Linked DNA regions of Methylomagnum ishizawai. The protein of the gene in region 2 binds, or shares a complex with, the protein of the main gene of each other region. Links are inferred from orthologs where the notes say so. Each region holds a gene or a part of one and is shown on either strand. Other genes may lie near its edges. The genes, in order: accD and accA.

Region 1 (10,065 bases), 1.2 Mb from region 2 along the record:
ATGCCGACGATATCCTTATCCCGCATCACCGCGAACACCGCATGGATTCTACGGCCCGCGAACTCCCGGCGGAGGTGCCCGGCCAGCATCCCGACCGCCTGCGGATTATGGGCCACATCCAACAGCACGGGAACCTCGCCCGGAAAAAACTGGAACCGGCCCATCAGGCTGACCCCGGCGAGACCGCCACGGATGGCGTCCACCGAAACCGGCCGCCGGTCCGCGATCCGGTGCAGGGTTTCCAACACCGCCGCGGCGTTCATGAGTTGATGCTCGCCGGGGATCGCGGGCCGGGGCAGATCGTCGAGACGGGCGGTTCCGCTCCGCCAGGTCCAACCCCGCCCGGTAACCTCGTAGCCGAAATCCCGGCCCTGGCAGCGCAAGGGCACGCCCTGTTGTTCGGCATAGCCTAGCACCGAATCCGGCACCGCCGGATCGCCGATCACGGCGGGCCGCCCGGCACGGAAAATCCCGGCCTTTTCCAAGCCTATCGCCTCGCGGGTATGGCCCAGCCATTCCTGATGGTCGATATCGATGCTGGCGAGCAAGGCGGCATCGGTGTCGATGATATTCACCGCGTCCAGCCTGCCCCCCAGGCCCACCTCCAATATCTGCACGTCCAAACCGGCGTCGGCGAAGATATCCAGGGCCGCCAGCGTGCCGAACTCGAAAAAACTGAGGGAGGTTGCGCCACGGGCGGCATCGATGCGGGCGAAGGCTTCGCAGATGGGCGCGTCGCCCACCATCCGGCCATCGATGCGGATGCGCTCGTTGTATTTGAGGATATGCGGCGAGGTATAGGTGCCCACCCGGTAGCCTTGCGCCCTGAGGATCGCGTCCAACAGGGCGACACAGGAACCCTTGCCATTGGTGCCGCCCACGGTGATGGTGAACGGAACCCGGCGGTTTCCGCCCATCGCCTCGAATACCCGGCTCACCCGGCCCAGCCCCATGTCGATGGCGCGGGGATGCAGGGTTTCCTGCCAAGCCAGCCAATCAGCCAGCGTTGTGAAACGCATGGGTTTAAACGTCGCCTTGGGGTTCGCCACTGGGCAGCGGCGCATCGGTGGCGACTATTTCGGGCTTGGGTTCTTCGACCACGGGCGGCTTTTGCGCCACGGACGGCCTGCCGGTCATCAAGAGGTCGAGTAAGGCCGCGATCTTGCCGCGCATTTCGCGGCGGTCCACGATCATGTCCAGGGCCCCGTGTTCCAGCAGGAATTCGCTACGCTGGAAGCCTTCCGGCAGTTTCTCGCGCACGGTCTGCTCGATCACCCTGGGCCCCGCGAAACCGATCAAGGCACCCGGCTCGCCGATATTGATATCGCCCAGCATCGCCAAGCTGGCCGACACCCCGCCCATGGTGGGATCGGTCAGCACCGAAATGAACGGCAAACCGGCGGCGGCGAGTTTGGCCAAGGCGGCGCTGGTCTTCGCCATCTGGAACAAGGACAGCAAGGATTCCTGCATCCGCGCCCCGCCACTGGCGCTGAACACCACCAAAGGCATCCCGTGGGCCAGACAATGATTGACCCCGCGCACGAAGCGCTCGCCCACCACCGACCCCATGGACCCGGCCATGAAATCGAAATTGAAGGCGGCGGCGACCACGGGACGCCCTTCCAACTGCCCGGCGACCACGCTCAACGCATCCTTTTCGCCTGTGGCTTTCTGGGCCTGGGACAGGCGGTCCTTGTATTTCTTGCTATCGCGGAACTTCAAAGGATCGAGCGGGGCGAGGTTCTCGCCGAGTTCCAAGCGGTTCCCTGGGTCGAGGAACAGGTGCAGGCGCTTCTTGCTACCGATCCGCATGTGATGGCTGCACTTGGGGCAGACTTCGAGGTTCCGCTCCACCTCCGAGCGATAGAGGATGGCATTGCAACTCGGGCATTTGCTCCACAATCCTTCCGGCACCGTGCTTTTGGTAGAGGCTTCCGTGCGGATTTTCGAAGGAACAAGTTTGTGAAACCAGCTCAAGGGGTTGACTCTCGTGTGGGTTTAGGAAGAGGCGGCGTCCATCGCAGAGCGCATGGATTGCAGCAAGGCGACGATCTCGGCCAGGGCACGGTCGGTTTGGTTTCCGGCGGCTTCGATCTTGCCGACCAGGGCGCTACCCACGACCACGGCATCGGCGAAGGCGGCGATGGCGGCGGCGATTTGGGCATCCTTCACGCCGAAGCCCACGCCGACCGGCAGCTGGGTCAGCGCCTTGATTTCGGCCAGCTTGCGCTCGACCTCGCCCAAGTCCATATGGGAAGCGCCGGTCACGCCTTTCAGCGAAACATAATAGAGATAGCCGCGGCCCAATTGGCCCATCTTGCGGATGCGCTCTTCGGTGCTATTCGGGGCCAGGAGATAGATGGGATCGATGCCCGCCTCGTGCAACAAGGGCAGCAATTCGGAGGATTCCTCGGGCGGCAGATCGACGGTGAGGACGCCATCGACCCCGGCTTCCTTGGCTTGTTCCACGAAGGCGGCATAGCCCATGGCCTCGATGGGGTTGAGATAACCCATCAGCACCACGGGGGTTTCGGCGTCCTGGGCGCGGAATTCACGGACCAGGCCCAACACCCGGCGCAGGCCCATCTTGTGGACCAGGGCGCGTTCGCTGGCCTTCTGGATCACCGGGCCGTCGGCCATGGGGTCGGAGAACGGCACGCCCAGTTCGATGATATCGGCCCCGGCCTCGACCATGGCATGGAGCGCCGGGACGGTGAATTCCGGGGTGGGATCGCCCGCCGTGATGAACGGGATGAGCGCCTTGCGCTGGGCTTGTCGCAATGCCTCGAATTTGGCGGTCAGGCGGCTCACAGGCTGATTCCCTCGCGTTGGGCTATGGTGTTGATGTCTTTGTCGCCGCGCCCGGAGAGGTTCACCAGGATTTGCTGGTCCTTAGCCATGGTGGGCGCGAGTTTCATGGCGTAGGCGACGGCGTGGCTGGATTCCAAGGCCGGGATGATGCCTTCCATCCGGGTCAGGGTGTGGAACCCCACCATCGCTTCGCTATCGGTGATGCTGACGTAATTGGCTCTCCCTGAATCCTTGAGCCAGGCGTGTTCCGGGCCGACACCGGGATAATCCAACCCCGCCGAAATCGAGTGGGTTTCGATGATTTCGCCGTCCTCGTCTTCCATCAGATAGGTACGGTTGCCGTGCAGCACGCCGGGACGCCCCGCGCTCAAGGGCGCGGAATGGCGGCCGGTTTCGATGCCGTCGCCCGCCGCCTCGACGCCGTACATCGCGATGTCCTTGTCGTCGATGAAGGGATAGAACAAGCCGATGGCATTAGAACCACCGCCGACGCAGGCGACCAAGGCATCGGCTTGGCGTCCGGTCATTTCCTGCATTTGCTGGCGGGCTTCGCGGCCAATCACGGCCTGGAAATCGCGCACCATGGCGGGATAGGGGTGCGGCCCTGCGACCGTGCCGATGATGTAGAAGGTGTTATCGACATTGGTGACCCAGTCGCGCAGCGCTTCGTTGAGCGCGTCCTTCAAGGTCTTGGAGCCGGATTCGACCGGCACCACGGTCGCGCCCAGGAGCTTCATCCTGAGGACGTTGGGCGCTTGCCGGGCCACGTCCACCGAGCCCATGTAGACCACGCATTCGAGGCCCAAGCGCGCCGCCACGGTGGCGGTCGCGACGCCGTGCTGGCCCGCGCCGGTCTCGGCGATGATGCGGGTTTTGCCCATGCGCTTGGCGAGCAGGGCTTGGCCGACGGTGTTGTTGACCTTGTGCGCCCCGGTGTGGTTGAGGTCTTCGCGCTTGAGGAAAATCTGCGCCCCGCCCAGATGGCGGCTCAGCCGCTCGGCATGGTAGATGGGCGAAGGTCTGCCGACATAATGCTTGAGGTCGTAGTCGAGCTCGGCCAGGAATTCCGGGTCCTGCATGTAGCGGTGATAAGCCCGGTTCAGCTCATCGATGGGGTACATGAGGGTCTCGGCCACGAACACGCCGCCGTAGGGACCGAAATGGCCGCGTTCGTCGGGTAGGTTATAAGCTTCCGTCGGCATATTGTTTACTATCGAATAGGTGTACTTCTTGGATGAACGCCGCCATCTTGGCGGCGTCCTTGATTCCCTTCCCCGCTTCCACTCCGCTCGATACATCGAGCGCATAGGGCCGCACCGTCCGCAAGGCTTCCGCCACATTGCCGGGGGTCAAGCCGCCCGCCAGCGTCAGGGTCGCGGCGAACTCCGCCGGGATCAAGCCCCAGTCGAAGCGGTCGCCGGTGCCGCCCTGGGCGTCCGGGTGCCAAGCGTCCAACAGGATGCCGGAAGCCGCCCGATACTTCGCCACCGTGGACACGAGGTCCAAACCCGGCTTCATGCGGATGGCCTTGATGTAAGGCTTGGCGAACGCCCCGCAGTAGCCGGCGTCCTCGTCGCCATGGAACTGGAGCAAATCGATCCGCACCGCCCCGAGGACTTCCGCCACCCGCGCCGCCGCCGCGTCCACGAACAAACCGACCACGGTGATGAAAGGCGGGAGTTCCGCCACGATGGCCTGGGCCCGCTCAATATCCACATGGCGCGGGCTGGGCGGATAGAACACCAAACCCAGGGCATCCGCACCCAAACGCACGGCGGCCAGGGCATCTTGGGGTCGGGTGAAGCCGCAGATTTTAACGCGAGTTCGGTGGAAGGGGTACGGGATTTTGTTCACTCGCGGTCCGGGGTATAGCGGCGGGCATGGGCGGGAAGGTGCTGGAAAATGGGATGGCGGGCGATGCCGAACGGCTCGGGGTAGCAAATGCCGCCCAAGTATAAGCCATCGGCCGGGGCCGTCACACCGCCCTGGGCGCGGTCGCGGGCGGCCAACACCTCCGCCGCCCATTCCGGCGGGCGCTTGCCGGCACCGATCTCGATCAACACCCCGGCGATGTTCCGCACCATATGATGCAGGAAGGCGTTGGCGCAGAGTTCGACCACCACCCTATCGCCGTCCTCGCGCCGCACATGGATGAAATGCATATAGCGGCGGGGACTCTTGGATTGGCAGCCCTGGGCACGGAACGAGGAGAAATCATGATCCCCAATCAGATAATGGGCCGCCGCCTGCATGGCCCCGGCATCCAGGGATGCGGAATGCCAAGTCAGTTGCCGCCGGTGCAGGGCGGATTTCATGGGGCGGTTGAGGATGACGTAGCGGTAATAGCGGGCGATGGCGCTGTAGCGGGCATGGAAATCCTCCACCACCTCGCGCACCCACAAGACGCGCACGTCGTCCGGCAGGTGGGTGTTGGTGCCCATCAGCCAGGAATAGGGCTTGCGCCGGACTTCGGTATCGAAATGTACCACCTGTTCCAAGGCGTGGACCCCGGCGTCGGTACGGCCCGCGCAGACCGCCCGGATCTCGCGGTCGGCGACCCGGCCCAGGGCGGTGTCGAGCGCGGTCTGCACGGTGCGTTTATCGGGTTGCCATTGCCAGCCGGCGAAAGCCGAGCCGTCGTATTCGATGCCTAGGGCGAGACGCATGGGGAAAACAGCGGGGGGACGGGGGCGCTATTGTTCCAGATTGGGCGGGTGGGCGGAAGCGGCATCAAGAATGGGCGTGGTATCCAGCCCAGCGCATCGGGGGCGCGGGTGGCTTTCCGGCCACGACGGAAAACCCCTGGACGGCGGCGCGGAATCCCGCGCCGCCGTCCAGGGGCCAAGTGGAACGCCAGTGCGTGGCTTTTCGGAATCAGGCCAGGGCGAGGCCCAAGCCGCGCCGCTTGTTGAACCCCAAGCCGGCCAACCCCAAGCCCATCAGGTAGAGGGTGGCGGGTACCGGGACTTCCGAACCGCTGCCGCCGCCACTGCCGGCGTAACCGACCGGATCGCTGAAGAGGACGACATAATCCCTGGGGGATAAATAACCGGTTTGGGACTCGAACAACTCGGGGTCGCTAAAGCCAGCGGCGTTGGCCACGATGTCGGACACAAGGGCATTGAGATCGGCGGGGCTGTTGTCAAGGTTCGCGCCGGAAAAATCAATCGCGATCAGATAGTCGCCCGCCCCCAGGGTTAAGCTGCCCGAACCCAGGGAGGAGGTACTATTCGACCCGACGATATACCCCCCCGCCTCCAACGCCCCGGTACCGTCGTCGAATATATAGGCGTCCGCGTAGAAACCATCGCCGCCGACACTGACCGTCAAGCTACCGCCACCGAAATGGAACCGATAGGCATCGAGATAATCGCCGGGGCCGAGTTGGCCGTCGACTTCGATATTGGGCGGTGTGATGTTTCTGGGGGAACCGGAAGCCAGCGGCCCCGCATCGCCGCCGGTGCTTTCGAGGAAGGGGGTGGCATGGGCCGCCTGGGTCGATAGCAACAAGCCCGCCGCTATCAGGCTAGTGAGCAAATTTTTCATGGTTGCCGTTCTTTGATAAGGATTGGGAAGCAAGGGTTGTGTGGTTTTTCGGGGACCGGGATATTCCCACGGCCCGCAACCGCTCAAAGCGATCCCACAGAGGAAGCCACCAACCCATTGTAATCAAAGGCAGTTACGATTGATACACCTACCCCAACGATTCTGTAAAAACGTAAAATATAGCGACACCCCACCCCCAGTCAGCACGGCAAGCACACCCAGAAAACGTGACGCTCCTCACAATCCGGGCCAGGATGGCGGACATCCCGCCCATAAAAAAGGCGCGGAACCATAGCCCCGCGCCCGCCCCTACGGACCGGTCAGGCGATATTCTGCGCCGCGACCATGAAATACAGCATCGGGATCGAGAACATGGTGTTGAACCGGCTGGTCAACATCGCGGTGCGGGCCGCGGCCTTCTTCTCGTCGTCGGTGGCCGGGACCAGGCCCAGCGCCTTTTGCTGGTTGGGCCAGATGATGTTCCAGACGTTATAGGCCATGAACAGCGCCAACCACATGCCGAGACCGATATAGGTGGTCCGGCCCCCTTGGAACTTGCCCAGCAGCAAGGCATCCAGCAGGTAGCTGTTGAGCAGGGCCAGCACGACACCGGTGACCACGGTGGCCAGCGCCGCGTAACGGAACCAGAACAGCGCGGTCGGGGCGATGACCTTGCCGATGGCCGGTTTCTGTTCGTCGGGAATCTTGGGCATGGAGGGGATTTGCACGAAATTGAAATACCAGAGCAGGCCGATCCACATCACCCCCGAAATGACATGCAGCCAGCGGAACAGGAAGGCGGTCCAGTTCAGGTCCAGCCGCACGCTGCCGGTGGCGAGCGCCAGCACCGCGCACAGCCCGGCCCCGAACAAGAGGGCGCGTTCCAGTTTGTCCAAACCAAAACCGGCCAGTTTGTCGATCAGTTTCAACATGAGATTACGCATGGATATCCTCCTCATAATGTGTTTTTGGGATGATGTGCCTGGGGATAGGTCGAGCAGGCGTGACACAGGGTATGCCCTTGCGGAGCACGAAGCAAACCCATAACGGTGGTTCTGGAATCCAAAGCCGACTTTGGACAAACCCCGTCATCGCCACGGCAAGCCTTGGACTCCAACAAGCCTTCAGGGATAGAAAATGAAGAACAGGTAGGCGACGAACAGCATCAGGTGCGCCTGCCCCTGCAAGATGGTGGCGCGTCCGCTGACCAGGGTGATGAGCAGCACCAAGAGGCTGGCGTAGAGCAAGGTGGGATCGATGCCTTCCAGCCCCAGTTCCAGGGTGTGGTTGGACAGGCTGGCGGCGATCAAGACGGTGGGCACGGTCAGGGCGATGGTGCTGAGGGCCGAACCCAGGCAGATGTTCACCGCCCGCTGCATCCGGTTGGCCAGCGCGGCCCGCAACGCTCCCAAGCCCTCCGGGGCCAACACCAGGCCCGACACCACCAAGCCGCCCAAGGCTCCCGGCGCATGCAAGGTTTCGATGCCGAAATCGATGAAGCCGCCCAGATGCTCGGCCAGCAACACGATGGGCACCACCGACAACAGCAACCCCGCCGCCGACCGGGCGATATCGCCGGGCCCGGCGGGCAGTTTATGCACGGGTTTCTCGCCCAGGTTGTCGTCGAAGCCGTTTTGCTGGGTATTGAACGGATGGTCGAACAGCGAGCGGTGCCTGCCGGTTTGCAACAACAGGAAACCGGCGTAGACCAGAACGCACAGCGCCCCCAGGAAGCCCTCCTGTTGCGGGGCGAGGGTGTGGCCCGCCGAGGACCGGCTGTAGTTCGGCATGACCAGCAGCACCAGGGACAGGGGCGCGATCAAATGCAGGAACGACAGCGCCCCCCGCAGGTTGAACTCCTGCTCCAGATGCCGCCAACCGCCCGCCGCCAAAGACAAACCCACCAGCCCATTGAGCAGGACCATCAGGGTCGCGAACACGGTATCGCGCAACAAAGTGGGGTTCTGCTGGCCGGTCAACATGATCATCAGCATCAGGCTGACCTCGATGGCGGTGGCCGAGAGGGTCAGGACCAGGGTGCCCAGGGGTTCGCCCAAGATATCGGCCAGATGGTCGGCATGGCGCACCACGGTGAACACGCAGCCCAACATGGCGGCGAACACCCCGAGCGCGATGGCCGCCGTCCAGCCCAGGCCGATTCGGTGCGGGTCCAGGCTGGGGGCCAGGATGAACGCCAGCCAGACCAGCCAGCAGGTCAGGGTGTAGGCGTGGCGGGAGAGGAAATCGCTCGCTATCCGCACGGCCTATCCCGCCGCTTCCCGCAAAGCCTCCAAGGCTTCCCAGCGCTCGTAGGCCAGGGCCAAGCCTTGCTCCAACTCGGCCATCCGCGCCTGGGCCTGGGTGATGGCGTCCCGGCTTTGCTGGTAGAAACCGGGATCGGCCATGCGCTGGTTCAACGCGGCGATTTCGGTTTCCAAATCCTCGATTTTCCCGGGCAAGCCTTCCAATTCCTTTTGCTCCTTGAAGCTCATTTTCTTGGATTTGGCGGGCGCGGCGGTTTTTTCGGGAGCGGGCTTGGCCGGGGATGGGGCCGCCACCGACGCGGGCCTTTGCCGCAACCAATCGTCGTAGCCCCCCACATACTCGTTGACCTTGCCATCGCCCTCGAACACCAAGACGCTGGTCACCAGATTGTTGAGGAAGGCGCGGTCGTGGCTGACCACCAACACCGTGCCGTTGAACTCGGTCAAAAGCTCTTCCAGCAAGTCCAGGGTGTCGGCGTCGAGGTCGTTGGTGGGTTCGTCCAGCACCAGCAGATTGGCCGGCTGGGTGAACAAGCGGGCCAGGAGCAGCCGGTTGCGCTCGCCGCCCGACAGAGATTTCACCGGCTGGCGGGCGCGGTCGGGGCTGAACAGGAAATCCCTGAGATAGCCGATGGCGTGGGTGTTGCGGCCATTGATAGTGACCCGGTCGCTGCCCTGGGCCACGTTGTCGATCACCGAAGCCTCCTCGTCCAACTGGGCGCGGTATTGGTCGAAATAGGCGATTTCCAGGTTCGTACCCAGCTTGATCTTGCCACTGGTGGGTTGTAATTGACCCAGGATCAGGCGCAGCAAGGTGGTCTTGCCACAGCCGTTGGGACCGATGATGCCGATCTTATCGCCGCGCAGGAGGGTGGCCGAGAAATCGCGCACGATGGTACGGTCCGCGTAGCCGAAACCCACGTTCTCGGCCTCGGCCACCAACTTGCCGGAACGCTCGGCCTGCTGCACCAGCATATTGACCTGCCCCACCCTGGTCCGCCGCTCGCCGCGCTCTTTCCGCATCTCCACCAAGCGCTTGACCCGGCCCATGTCGCGGGTACGGCGGGCCTTGATCCCGGTGCGGATCCACACCTCCTCCTGGGCCAGTTTCTTGTCGAACTCGGCCTCCTGCTTGGCCTCGGCCTCCAACAGTTCCTCCTTGCGGCGCAGATAGGTCGGGTAATCCCCTGGGAAATCGGTGAGCCGACCCCGGTCCAGTTCGATGATGCGGGTGGCGAGCTTTTGCAGGAACACCCGGTCGTGGGTGATGAAGATCAAGGTGCCGGGCCAACCCAGCAGGAATTCCTCCAGCCAGAGGATGGCGTCGAGGTCGAGATGGTTGGTGGGTTCGTCCAGCAGCAGCACATCGGGCTGGGTGGCCAAGGCCCGCGCCAACAACACCCGCCGCTTCAAGCCGCCCGACAAAGAGGCGATATCGTCGTCG
Region 2 (10,258 bases):
TTGTCCATATCGTTCTGGTCGGCCTCGGCGTGGTTGGTGTAGCAGGCATCGCAACCCATCGGCAGGCCCAGGAGCTTCCCGCAGAAGTGGTCCTCCAACCCGGCGCGGATGATCTGCTTGCCATCGTAGAGATATTCCGGCCCGATGAAACCCACCACGGTATTGACCAGGAGCGGCGCGAACTCGCGGGCCACGGCATAGGCGCGGGCCTCGCAGGTCTGGGCGTCGATGCCATGATGGGCCTCGGCGGACAAGGCGCTGCCCTGGCCGGTCTCGAAATACATCACGTTGTCGCCCACCGTGCCGCGGTTGAGGGAAAGCGCCATCTCCCGCGCTTCCCCGAGCAGCGCGAGGTCCACGCCGAAACCGCGGTTGGCCGCCTCGGTCCCGGCGATGGATTGGAACACCAAATCCACCGGCACGCCCCGCCGCATCAATTCCATGGTGGTGGTGACATGGGCCAGCACGCAACTTTGGGTGGGGATGGCGTATTCCTGGATGATCCGGTCCAATAGGCGCAGTAAACCGGCCACATTGGCCGGGCTGTCGGTGGCGGGGTTGATGCCGATGACCGCATCGCCATTGCCGTACAGCAAACCGTCGAGGAGGCTGGCGGCGATGCCCTGGGGATCGTCGGTGGGATGGTTGGGCTGCAAGCGGGTCGATAAGCGTCCCGGCAGCCCCAAGGTATTGCGGAACCGGGTCGTCACCCGGCAACGCCGGGCGGCGGCGATCAAATCCTGGTTGCGCATGAGTTTCGAGACCGCCGCCGCCATTTCCGGCATCAGGCCGGACCGGATGGATTCTATGTCCACGCCTGGCGTGGTGTCGGCCAGCAGCCATTCGCGGAATTCGCCCACGGTCAGCCCGGCGATGGGCGCGAAGGCCGCCATGTCGTGGCGCTCGAAGATCAAGCGGCTGACCTCGTCCTGCTCGGGCGGGATCAAAGGCTCTTCCAGGAAGCGCCGCAAGGGCACCCCGGCCAGCACGCGCTGGGCGATGGCCCGTTCCGCCTCGGACTCGGCGGCGAGTCCGGCCAGTTGGTCCGCCGAACGCAAGGGCGAGGCCTTGCCCAGCAGGGTTTTAAGATCGGGGAATGAATAACGCCTACCCCCGGCGGTATCGGTATAAAGCATCGCGCAACGACAAAAGGATTAAACCCCTATTTAACATCCCAGCATGACATGATCATGACACCCACCCTCCCGCGCCATCCCCGGCATTTTGTTATACTTGGAAACCGCGCCATTCTCACGGGCCATTCCTCCAGGCCATGGCCAAATATTTTCCACTCGATCCGTATTATCCATCCACGGTAAACCCTTATGCACGGTGACATGCCAACCTCGATAGCCATCGCCCACAACAAAGTCCCCAATAGAATACGCCTGCGGGCGGCCTGCATCAAAAACCAGCCCGCCATCGCCGACCTGCTGAAACTCCGGCTGCTCAAGCGACCCGAAGCCAAAGGGATATACCATGCCGAGCCGAATATCATTACCGGTACCTTGTTGATCAAATACCATCCAGCCCACCATACCGAAGCCGGCGTTCTCGCCCTGGTCGAAGATTCGATCCGCGAAATCGCCGAAGGCAAAATCAAACTCCCTGAAAAGAGCAAAAGCCAGAAAATCGGCAAAATGAGTCCGGCGGCCTTTTTCACGCGGGAACTCTTCGTGGATATCTTCGGGAACCTCATCGCCGGGATCGTGGTCGCGGCCATTATCTCGGCCTGACTACAAAGCCTTTCCACTTCCCCCCAGGCTTGGCGCGTTTTCGATAGGAAACATGGCCACTCATTCCCAAGCTCGGCTTGGAAATACCAATGTGGAAACCCTGCTTTCCGTCCTACGCCAAGCGGAACGTGGAAACCCGCCATGCCCAGCCTTCCGCTTTTCCCAACAGCTAGCGCCCCGACCGTATCGAATGGCGGCAAAGTCCGTAGCCTGGATCACGCCGAATTACGTCGCACGCCATCCTAGCTACACCGAGAGGCACCCAGCCATCGATACCGGTCGGCACGGCCAGGACAGCCTGGGTAGTGGAACTGCGGTAGACCCCGTTCGTCTCGCGGGCGCATGATCTTCGCGCCATTCCTGCGCGCCCGCCGGCTCCACCGGCACTGAAACAGCCGTTGATGTCCATATACTAGGCTAGGAGATAACCCATATGCACGATAAAACCCAATCCAGGATCAACCTGCTCGGCGGCTATTGCCTTGTCACCTTCCTTGGCGCGACCGGTATGGCACCGTATGCCACGGCGGAGGAAATACCCCAGCTGAAATGCAGAACCCCGGTGCGGAACATGGCCGAGAAACTGCAAAGCGAATCCATTTTCAATACCGCCAGCAGGCAGGCCGCCAAAACCTTCCCGCCGCCCAACCAGCCCGTCACCATCCCGGTTTGGTTCCATGTCATCTATAAGGTCGTGTCCGGCCAACCCAAAGGCAATGTTTCGGACGCGGTCATCGCCAAGCAGATCACGGTTTTGAACAATGCCTATCAAGGCAGTGGATTCCAGTTTTCGCTGGCCGGCACCGATAGGACGGAAAGCGCCGATTGGTTCGATCAATGCCTGGATAACGAGGCGTTGGAACCCGTCTATAAAAAACAATTGGCGGTCGATCCCACCCATACCTTGAATGCCTATACCTGCAATAGCATCTCTGGTTTGCTCGGCTTCGCGACCTTTCCAGATATGTATGCGGAATCGAGCGCGATGCACGGGGTTGTATTGAGTTACCGGTCGCTCCCAGGCGGCCCGGCCCCTTATGGGGAAGGCGATACCGCCACCCATGAAATCGGACATTATCTGGGCCTCTATCATACTTTCGACGATGACCGCACCAGCTGCACCGTGGATAATGATTTGGTGGGCGACACGGCCATCGAGCGCACCCCAAATTTCGATTGCCCCGTCAAAAGGGATACCTGCGCGAACAAACTAGGCAAAGACCCGGTGACCAACTACATGGATTACAGCGCCGATGCCTGTATGACCGGTTTCAGCATCGGCCAAGTCAAGCGTATGCAGGCCCAGGTGTTGGCATTCAAACCCTCGTTGGTGCCTTGATGGATATTCTCCACCGCCCAGGAGGTCAGAAATAACCGCCCGCCCCACCCTACCCTGGCCGACAAAGCACCCATCGAAAGCGGCGGCGGGCGCGGAGCGTTCCGGGGTACGGGAACACAAATCGACACAAACCCAGGATTGACCGCACAGCGCTTCTCCCCAATCATCCGCATTCCGCAGCGTAGTCGTTCGATGCCCGAATGGAGGAATTCATGAAGACCAAGATGCTTGTTGGGTTTGCAACGTATTTGGCGGTATTCGGTCCAGCGCATGCCGATACCAACGATATCGGCAAGGATCGAGTTCCGAAAGCCGTACTCGATGCCTTCGAACGGGCGCACCCGAATGCTCGGGACGTGGAGTACGAGGCCCGGCGCTTCGCGGACGGTCCGGCCTACGCCATAGAATTCAAAGAAAACGGCAGGGAATACGAATTCCTATATAAACCGGAGGGTTCGCTGGTCCGCCAACAAGAAGAAGCCGATTGAACCGTCCTTTTGATTCCGTCGCGGACTTCGCCTAACCGGGCGGCATCCATCCTATCGATCTGGGTCGGTGCCTCGATGAGGGCGGTTATAATTGGAGGGTGCTATAGGCTTGCCGGGTCCGCAACGAACCCAGGCCACCACAAACAGGGTGGAGCCAAGTCAAGGGAAATATCGGGCCCGTCCCCGGCAATCGCGGGTGGAAACCCAAAATTTCCATAATATTGACGCACCAGAGCCCCCCATGCTAGCCTTCAATCCTCGATATTCGCCTATTTCCACCGCATATCCAGGACTCCATAACCTATAAATTAAACAAGGCCGCAAACCCGGCCTTGACTAATAACCTTATGGAGGTAGTCGCAACCATCCCTCTATTTATCTGGAGACCTTACTCCCATGCAAAAAACCACCCTTGCAGCGGCGCTGGGCCTATTGTTGGCGGTCAGCAGCCCTGTTTCCCATGCCTATAGCTTTGTGGTTTCCAGCCAAACCCTGATGGGCATCGACGATTTGGTGACGACCAGCGGCCATCATTACGATGTGTCCTTCGGGGATGGTTCGCCATCGACCCTCTGGCCCAGCAACCAGTTCGACTTTAGCACCCCCACGGAAGCGGGCCTTGCAAACACCGCCCTTCGTTCGGCGCTCCTGGCCTCCGGCTTCACTTCCGCAAACCTTCCCAACGGTATCAACGGCATTGCCACCACCTATACCCAGACTATAAGCATCATCTTTCCGGTTCTCGATCTTGGTGGCGGCTTTTTCAGCATTCCTGGCTTATTAATATCATCAGCCAATATAGGCAATCCATTCCCCAACTTCTTCATCATTGCCCAAAGCACCTTCCTCAACAACTACAGCGCGGCCGGCAATACCACCTGGGCAAAGTTCACCGAGGTCGCCGCGGTACCCGAACCGGCATCGGCTTGGCTGATGATCGCGGGCGCGACCGGCCTATGGAGCAGGAAAGCCCGCCCCCCGCGCCGGAAATCAGCGGCGGCTTGAATCCCCAGCGCCCGCGATCCTTCCCCGCCAGGAGACATCCTCGAAGGTTTCCTCGCGACCCATCGGCTTGATATAGACGCTGCGACCAGCGCGGACCCTGGCCGCGCTGGTTCCGCCCGCCCGGTCCGCTCCGGGCAAACGGCCCCCGCAGTTCCGCGCCATTCCAATGCGTCGCCGCCAACGCGGACCGTTCATCAACCCCCCTCCGCTTCCATCCCACCCGTACCGCCAAGCGGTTTTGTCGGGTCCGCGCACGGGCCTCGGTGGGCAAGGTCCATGGGCATTCCCGCAAAGGATCGGACATGGCCGCGCATATGCCGTCGTCGCGGGCGGCAACGGCCCGCCGGTTCATGAATACGGCACACGGCAAGCACGGCAATCTAATCATGAAATTTTTATGATAACTTCATTTATTACGAATTCATTTGAAATGAAATTTACACGGTTTTGTAACCAAACAGCCTTTGATCTTCGATATTTTATTCACGCCCCAACCAGAAGGGCGTAATTTTTCAATATCAACGAAAGACGAAAGACTGAGGAGGTAAATATGGAACAAGAGAAAGACAATTTTTGGTTGTACATCGGCGGCGTTATCCTTTTAGCGGTCGTTGTCGTGTTCGCCATGCGCGGTGCGCGTGATGATCTGGAAGCCGGCGTCAAGAATCAACAAGCCCAGGCCGAATCGAAGGCTGAGGTGGAAAAGCAGATCGAACGCCAGCACGCCAAATAATAATAAGGTAAAAGCACCTATGCCCCGCCTGCCCAGCCCGGAAATATCCTAGCGGCGCAGACGGGGCATCCCAGTAAAAAAAACCTCAGCAGACTTTGTTGGATGTGGCAATCCCGGTTCATGTCGATGGTTTAGTTACTCGTACACGGAACCCGAGAGAACTTTCGGCAAAGTCCACTTTCCCGACGGCTTCTTCTTAATACTTTTTGTTCCAGGAGTAAGCCGTCGTTTTTTTGGCCGGTTCGCAAGCGAAAATCCCACCGCCATCCTTCTCATTCTTCCAAGCACTCCCCTGCCCACCGGGCCGATGTTTCGGTCATTCCCCAGCAACCGTATGGTTCGCTTCCGTTTCGGTCGGCCACCGATGATCGGCATCGAAACCCAATCCCGGAGTCTGGATATCGCCCACCCGCAACCATGGCGTTCCCGGCCCGCATTCTGCTAGGGTATCGCCGCCGATGGCGTCCCACCGCATAGCGACGCCCCCCATTTCCCGACCGGAGATAAGCCCATGGCGATCCAAACCCGCACCGTCGATTACGTCCACGCCGACACCGCGCTCGAAGGCTTTTTCGCCTACGACGACCGCCGCGCCCAACCCTTGCCCTCCGTGCTGATCGCCCATGCCTGGGCGGGCCGCGACGATTTCGTCTGCGACAAGGCCCGGAAACTGGCCGAACTCGGCTACGCCGCCTTCGCCCTCGACATGTACGGCAAGGGCGTCCTGGGCTCGGGACCGGAAGAGAACGCCCAGCTCATGCAGCCCTTCATGCAAGACCGCGCCTTGTTGCAAAGCCGGATCGCCGCCGCCCTCGACAGCTTGCGCCTGCAACCCGAGGTCGATGGCCGCCGCGTCGCCGCCATGGGTTTTTGCTTCGGCGGCTTGTGCGTGCTGGACTTGGCGCGGACCGGGGCCGACCTGCGCGGCGTGGCGAGCTTCCATGGCCTGTTCATCCCGCCCGGCAACACCGGGAACAACAAGATCAAGGCCAAGGTGCTGGCCCTGCACGGCTTCGACGATCCCATGGTCAAGCCGGAACAACTGGTGGCCCTGGGCCACGAACTCACCGCTGCCGGGGCCGATTGGCAAATCCACGCCTATGGCCACACCGTCCACGCCTTCACCAACCCCAAGGCCAACGACCCCGGTTTCGGCACGGTCTACCAGGAAACCGCCGACCGCCGCTCCTGGGAAAGCCTCAAGGATTTCCTGGCCGAAGTGTTAAAATAACGGCTTTTCCGTCCGCGCCGGGATCACCACAATATGGACCTGAAATTCCTCGATTTCGAACAGCCCATCGCCGAACTCGAAGCCAAGATCGGCGAGCTCAAACGGGTCGGTTTCGACAACGAAATCAACATCAGCGAAGAAATCGCCCGCCTCGAAGAGAAGAGCCGCAAGCTCACCGAATCGGTGTTTTCCTCCCTGACCGCCTGGCAGATTTCGCAAATCTCCCGCCATCCGCAACGGCTCTATACTCTGGACTACTTGGAACTGATCTTCGGGGACTTCCACGAACTGCATGGCGACCGCGCCTATGCCGACGATCCGGCCATCGTCGGCGGCCTGACCAAGCTCGACGGCCTGCCGGTCATGGTGATCGGCCATCAGAAGGGCCGCGACACCAAGGAAAAAATCCACCGCAACTTCGGGATGCCGCGCCCGGAAGGCTACCGCAAGGCGCTGCGCCTGATGCGCCTGGCCGAGCGCTTCCACCTGCCCATCCTCTGCTTCATCGACACGCCCGGCGCCTACCCCGGCATCGGCGCGGAAGAACGCGGCCAGAGCGAAGCCATCGCCCGCAACCTGTTCGAGATGGCGACCCTGCGCACCCCGATCCTCTGCACCGTGGTCGGCGAGGGCGGTTCGGGCGGGGCGCTGGCCATCGGCGTGGGCGATAGGCTCTTGATGCTGCAATACAGCACCTATTCGGTGATTTCGCCGGAGGGCTGCGCCTCGATCCTGTGGAAGAGCGCCGACAAGGCCGAACTCGCCGCCGAGGCCATGGGCATCACCTCCGAACGCCTGAGGGAACTCAAGCTGATCGACGAGATCGTGCCCGAACCCCTGGGCGGCGCCCACCGCGACCGCCAGCAAGCCGCCAACAACCTGAAGGCGGCGATCAAGCGCCACCTGGAGGAACTGCTCCGCACCCCCATGGAGGGATTGCTGGAACGGCGCTATGCCCGCTTGATGAGCTATGGCGTCTACGAAGAAGCCAATGCCTGAGGCCGCCGGGGCGGGAATCCCCGCCCGCCCCGTTCCTTCATGAACCCCTCCGCCGCCCGCTTGCGGGCCAATCTCGCCCGCCATCCGCCCTCCCCCCATTATTGGATCGCCTATAGCGGCGGGCTAGACTCGCGGGTATTGCTGCGCCTGTGCGCCGAATTGGCCCGCGCCCGCCAGGATTTCCGCTGTACCGCCGTCCATGTCCATCATGGTCTGCAAACCGCCGCCGAACACTGGGCCGAACAGTGCCGGACCACCTGCGAGGCCGAGGGCGTGGCGTTCCGTTTGCTGCGGGTCGATGCCCGGCCCCGCCCCGGCCAAAGCCCCGAGGAAGCCGCCCGCGCCGCCCGTTATCAAGCCCTGGCAGCGCTGATGGGGACGGGCGATGCCTTGCTCACCGCCCAGCATCGGGACGACCAGGCCGAGACCTTGCTGCTGCAATTGCTGCGCGGCGCGGGACTGCCGGGTTTGGCGGCGATGCCGGAGCGGGCGGCGTTCGGCCCCGGTTTCCTGCTGCGGCCCTTGCTGGAGCATGGCCGCGCCGAACTGCGGGGCTATGCCGAGGCGCTCAAACTCGATTGGGTGGAAGACCCCAGCAACCGCGATCTGGGCTACGACCGCAATTTCATCCGCCACCGTATCCTGCCCGCGTTGGCCGAACGCTGGCCCGCCGTCAACGCCACCCTCAGCCGCTCCGCCCAACACTGCGCCGAGGCCCAGGCCACCCTGGCGGCGCTGGCCCGCGACCTCTGCCACGCGGCGCTGAACCCGGAGCGGGAAACGCTGTATGTGGACCGTTTATTGGATTACACGGCGGCGGACCGGCGCCTGGTCCTGCGCGAATGGATCGGGTCCCAGGGCTTCCGTATGCCCTCGGCCCGCGTGTTGGGACAGGTATTGGATTGCGCCCTCAACGCCCACCCCGAGCGCAGTCCCGCCGTACGCTGGCGCGAAGGGGAAATCCGCCGCTACCGCAACGAATTGTATTTGCTGCCGCCCGCGGGGCCGTTCGACAGCCAGGCCGTCATCGCCTGGAACGGCCCCGCGCCCCTGGTCCTGCCGGACGGCAACGGCGAACTCATCGCCCTACCCACGGACGGACCCGGCATCGCGCCCGGATTGTGGCGGACGGCAGCCATCAGCGTGCGCTACCGGCAAGGCGGCGAAACCTGCCGCCCCCTGGGCCGGGCCGGTGCGCGGGAACTCAAGAAATTATTCCAGGAGGCCGGGATTCCGCCCTGGGTGCGGGAGCGGACGCCCTTGGTCTATATGGATGGACGGCTGGCGGCGGTGGGGAAATGGTGGATTTGCCAGGAGTTCGCGGGGGACGGGACGGGGCGGAATATCGCGATCGAATGGCATGCCTTGCCCCGGCCCGCCCAGGCCCTGCCGCGAAACCCCGCTACGGATTGATGCAGCGATAGACATCGAACGACTGCTCGCCTTCCAGCAGCGGCCCCTTGGCGACGATGGTATCGCCGCCCATGCCGCCCGCGTTGTTGCGGGCCAGCCGGTACACCTCTTCCTGGACCACGGATTTGCCGCGGGCGATGAAACCGAGGGTCGCCGTGGTATTGGCCGTGACCTGGCCCAGCGGCTTGCAGCGCCCTACTTCCGACTTCGACAGCACCCGGACCTTCTCGCCCTGCGGCTTGAGATCGACCCAGGCGCAACCCGCCATGATGCCCAGCAACACCGCGCCCGCCAACGTCCCGAATCGCCTTGTCCTGCCCATCTAACCCCTCCTGAAAACTGGGATTGTTACTCGATCCCGCTATGGTAAACCGGCTTTCCGCCGATTTGAAACCAAGGCTGGCGATGACGCAACGCCCCGCGTCGGGTAAAATGCCACGCTTATATTCCGCCATCCACCGCATCCGCCCCTGGCCCCCAACGGGCGACCGCGGTCAACCCTCCCCCCTTCGCGCATGACCAAGTACATTTTCATTACCGGCGGTGTCGTTTCCTCGCTCGGCAAAGGCATCGCCGCGTCGTCCCTGGCCGCCATCCTCGAGGCCCGCGGCCTCAAGGTGACGATGACCAAGCTCGACCCCTATATCAACGTCGATCCCGGCACCATGAGCCCGTTCCAGCACGGCGAGGTGTTCGTCACCGAGGACGGGGCCGAAACCGACCTCGACCTCGGCCATTACGAGCGCTTCCTGCGCACCACCATGGGCAAGGTCAACAACTGGACCACCGGCCAAATCTACGAGAACGTGATCCGCAAGGAGCGCCGCGGCGAATATCTCGGCGCGACCGTGCAGGTCATCCCCCATGTCACCGACGAGATCAAGCGGGTGATCCGCCTGAGCGCCGAGGGCTACGATGTCGCCATGATCGAAATCGGCGGTACCGTGGGCGATATCGAATCCCAGCCCTTCCTCGAAGCCATCCGCCAGTTGCGGGTGGAATTGGGCGAGGATCGGTGCCTGTTCATCCACCTGACCCTGGTGCCCTATATCGCCGGGGCGGGCGAACTCAAGACCAAGCCGACCCAGCACTCGGTGAAGGAACTCCGCACCATCGGCATCCAGCCCGACGTGTTGATCTGCCGCTCCGACCGCCTGGTGCCGCAATCCGAGCGCAAGAAGATCGCCCTGTTCACCAATGTCAACGAGGACGCGGTCATCTCCGCCGTGGACGCCGACACCATCTACCGCATCCCGCTCTCGCTGCACCAGCAAGGGCTGGACGATATCGTGGTGAAAAAGCTCAAGCTGGAAG

Evidence for each region.
Region 1: the proteins of accA (region 2) and accD are in contact, whole or in part, in a solved structure (PDB 8UXZ), measured with the Escherichia coli proteins. The link is inferred for Methylomagnum ishizawai from one-to-one orthologs.

What each region holds. Positions count from the first base shown.
Region 1 is NZ_AP019783.1:2,684,633-2,694,697, forward strand. The notes cover bases 1-2,764. They hold accD (acetyl-CoA carboxylase, carboxyltransferase subunit beta), read right to left. Parts: upstream 1,978-2,764; coding sequence 1,024-1,977; downstream 1-1,023. Other genes in these bases: folC (bifunctional tetrahydrofolate synthase/dihydrofolate synthase), read right to left, coding at 1-1,019; trpA (tryptophan synthase subunit alpha), read right to left, coding at 1,999-2,764. Outside these bases: more of trpA, read right to left, coding at 2,765-2,811; trpB (tryptophan synthase subunit beta), read right to left, coding at 2,808-4,013; K5658_RS12125 (phosphoribosylanthranilate isomerase), read right to left, coding at 3,994-4,656; tRNA pseudouridine(38-40) synthase TruA, read right to left, coding at 4,662-5,477; K5658_RS12135 (PEP-CTERM sorting domain-containing protein), read right to left, coding at 5,686-6,357; K5658_RS12140 (urate hydroxylase PuuD), read right to left, coding at 6,678-7,301; K5658_RS12145 (calcium:cation antiporter), read right to left, coding at 7,482-8,618; K5658_RS12150 (ATP-binding cassette domain-containing protein), read right to left, coding at 8,622-10,065.
Region 2 is NZ_AP019783.1:1,481,459-1,491,716, reverse strand. What follows is about bases 5,592-8,548. They hold accA (acetyl-CoA carboxylase carboxyl transferase subunit alpha), read left to right. Parts: upstream 5,592-6,565; coding sequence 6,566-7,531; downstream 7,532-8,548. Other genes in these bases: tilS (tRNA lysidine(34) synthetase TilS), read left to right, coding at 7,571-8,548; K5658_RS06850 (dienelactone hydrolase family protein), read left to right, coding at 5,813-6,532. In the rest of the region: K5658_RS06880 (ethanolamine ammonia-lyase subunit EutB), read right to left, coding at 1-1,136; K5658_RS06875 (hypothetical protein), read left to right, coding at 1,338-1,736; K5658_RS06870 (zinc metalloprotease), read left to right, coding at 2,170-3,075; K5658_RS06865 (hypothetical protein), read left to right, coding at 3,288-3,563; K5658_RS06860 (PEP-CTERM sorting domain-containing protein), read left to right, coding at 3,960-4,568; K5658_RS06855 (hypothetical protein), read left to right, coding at 5,119-5,301; more of tilS, read left to right, coding at 8,549-8,944; K5658_RS06835 (DUF4156 domain-containing protein), read right to left, coding at 8,934-9,266; pyrG (CTP synthase), read left to right, coding at 9,460-10,258. UniProt on the Escherichia coli protein: Component of the acetyl coenzyme A carboxylase (ACC) complex. First, biotin carboxylase catalyzes the carboxylation of biotin on its carrier protein (BCCP) and then the CO(2) group is transferred by the carboxyltransferase to acetyl-CoA to form malonyl-CoA.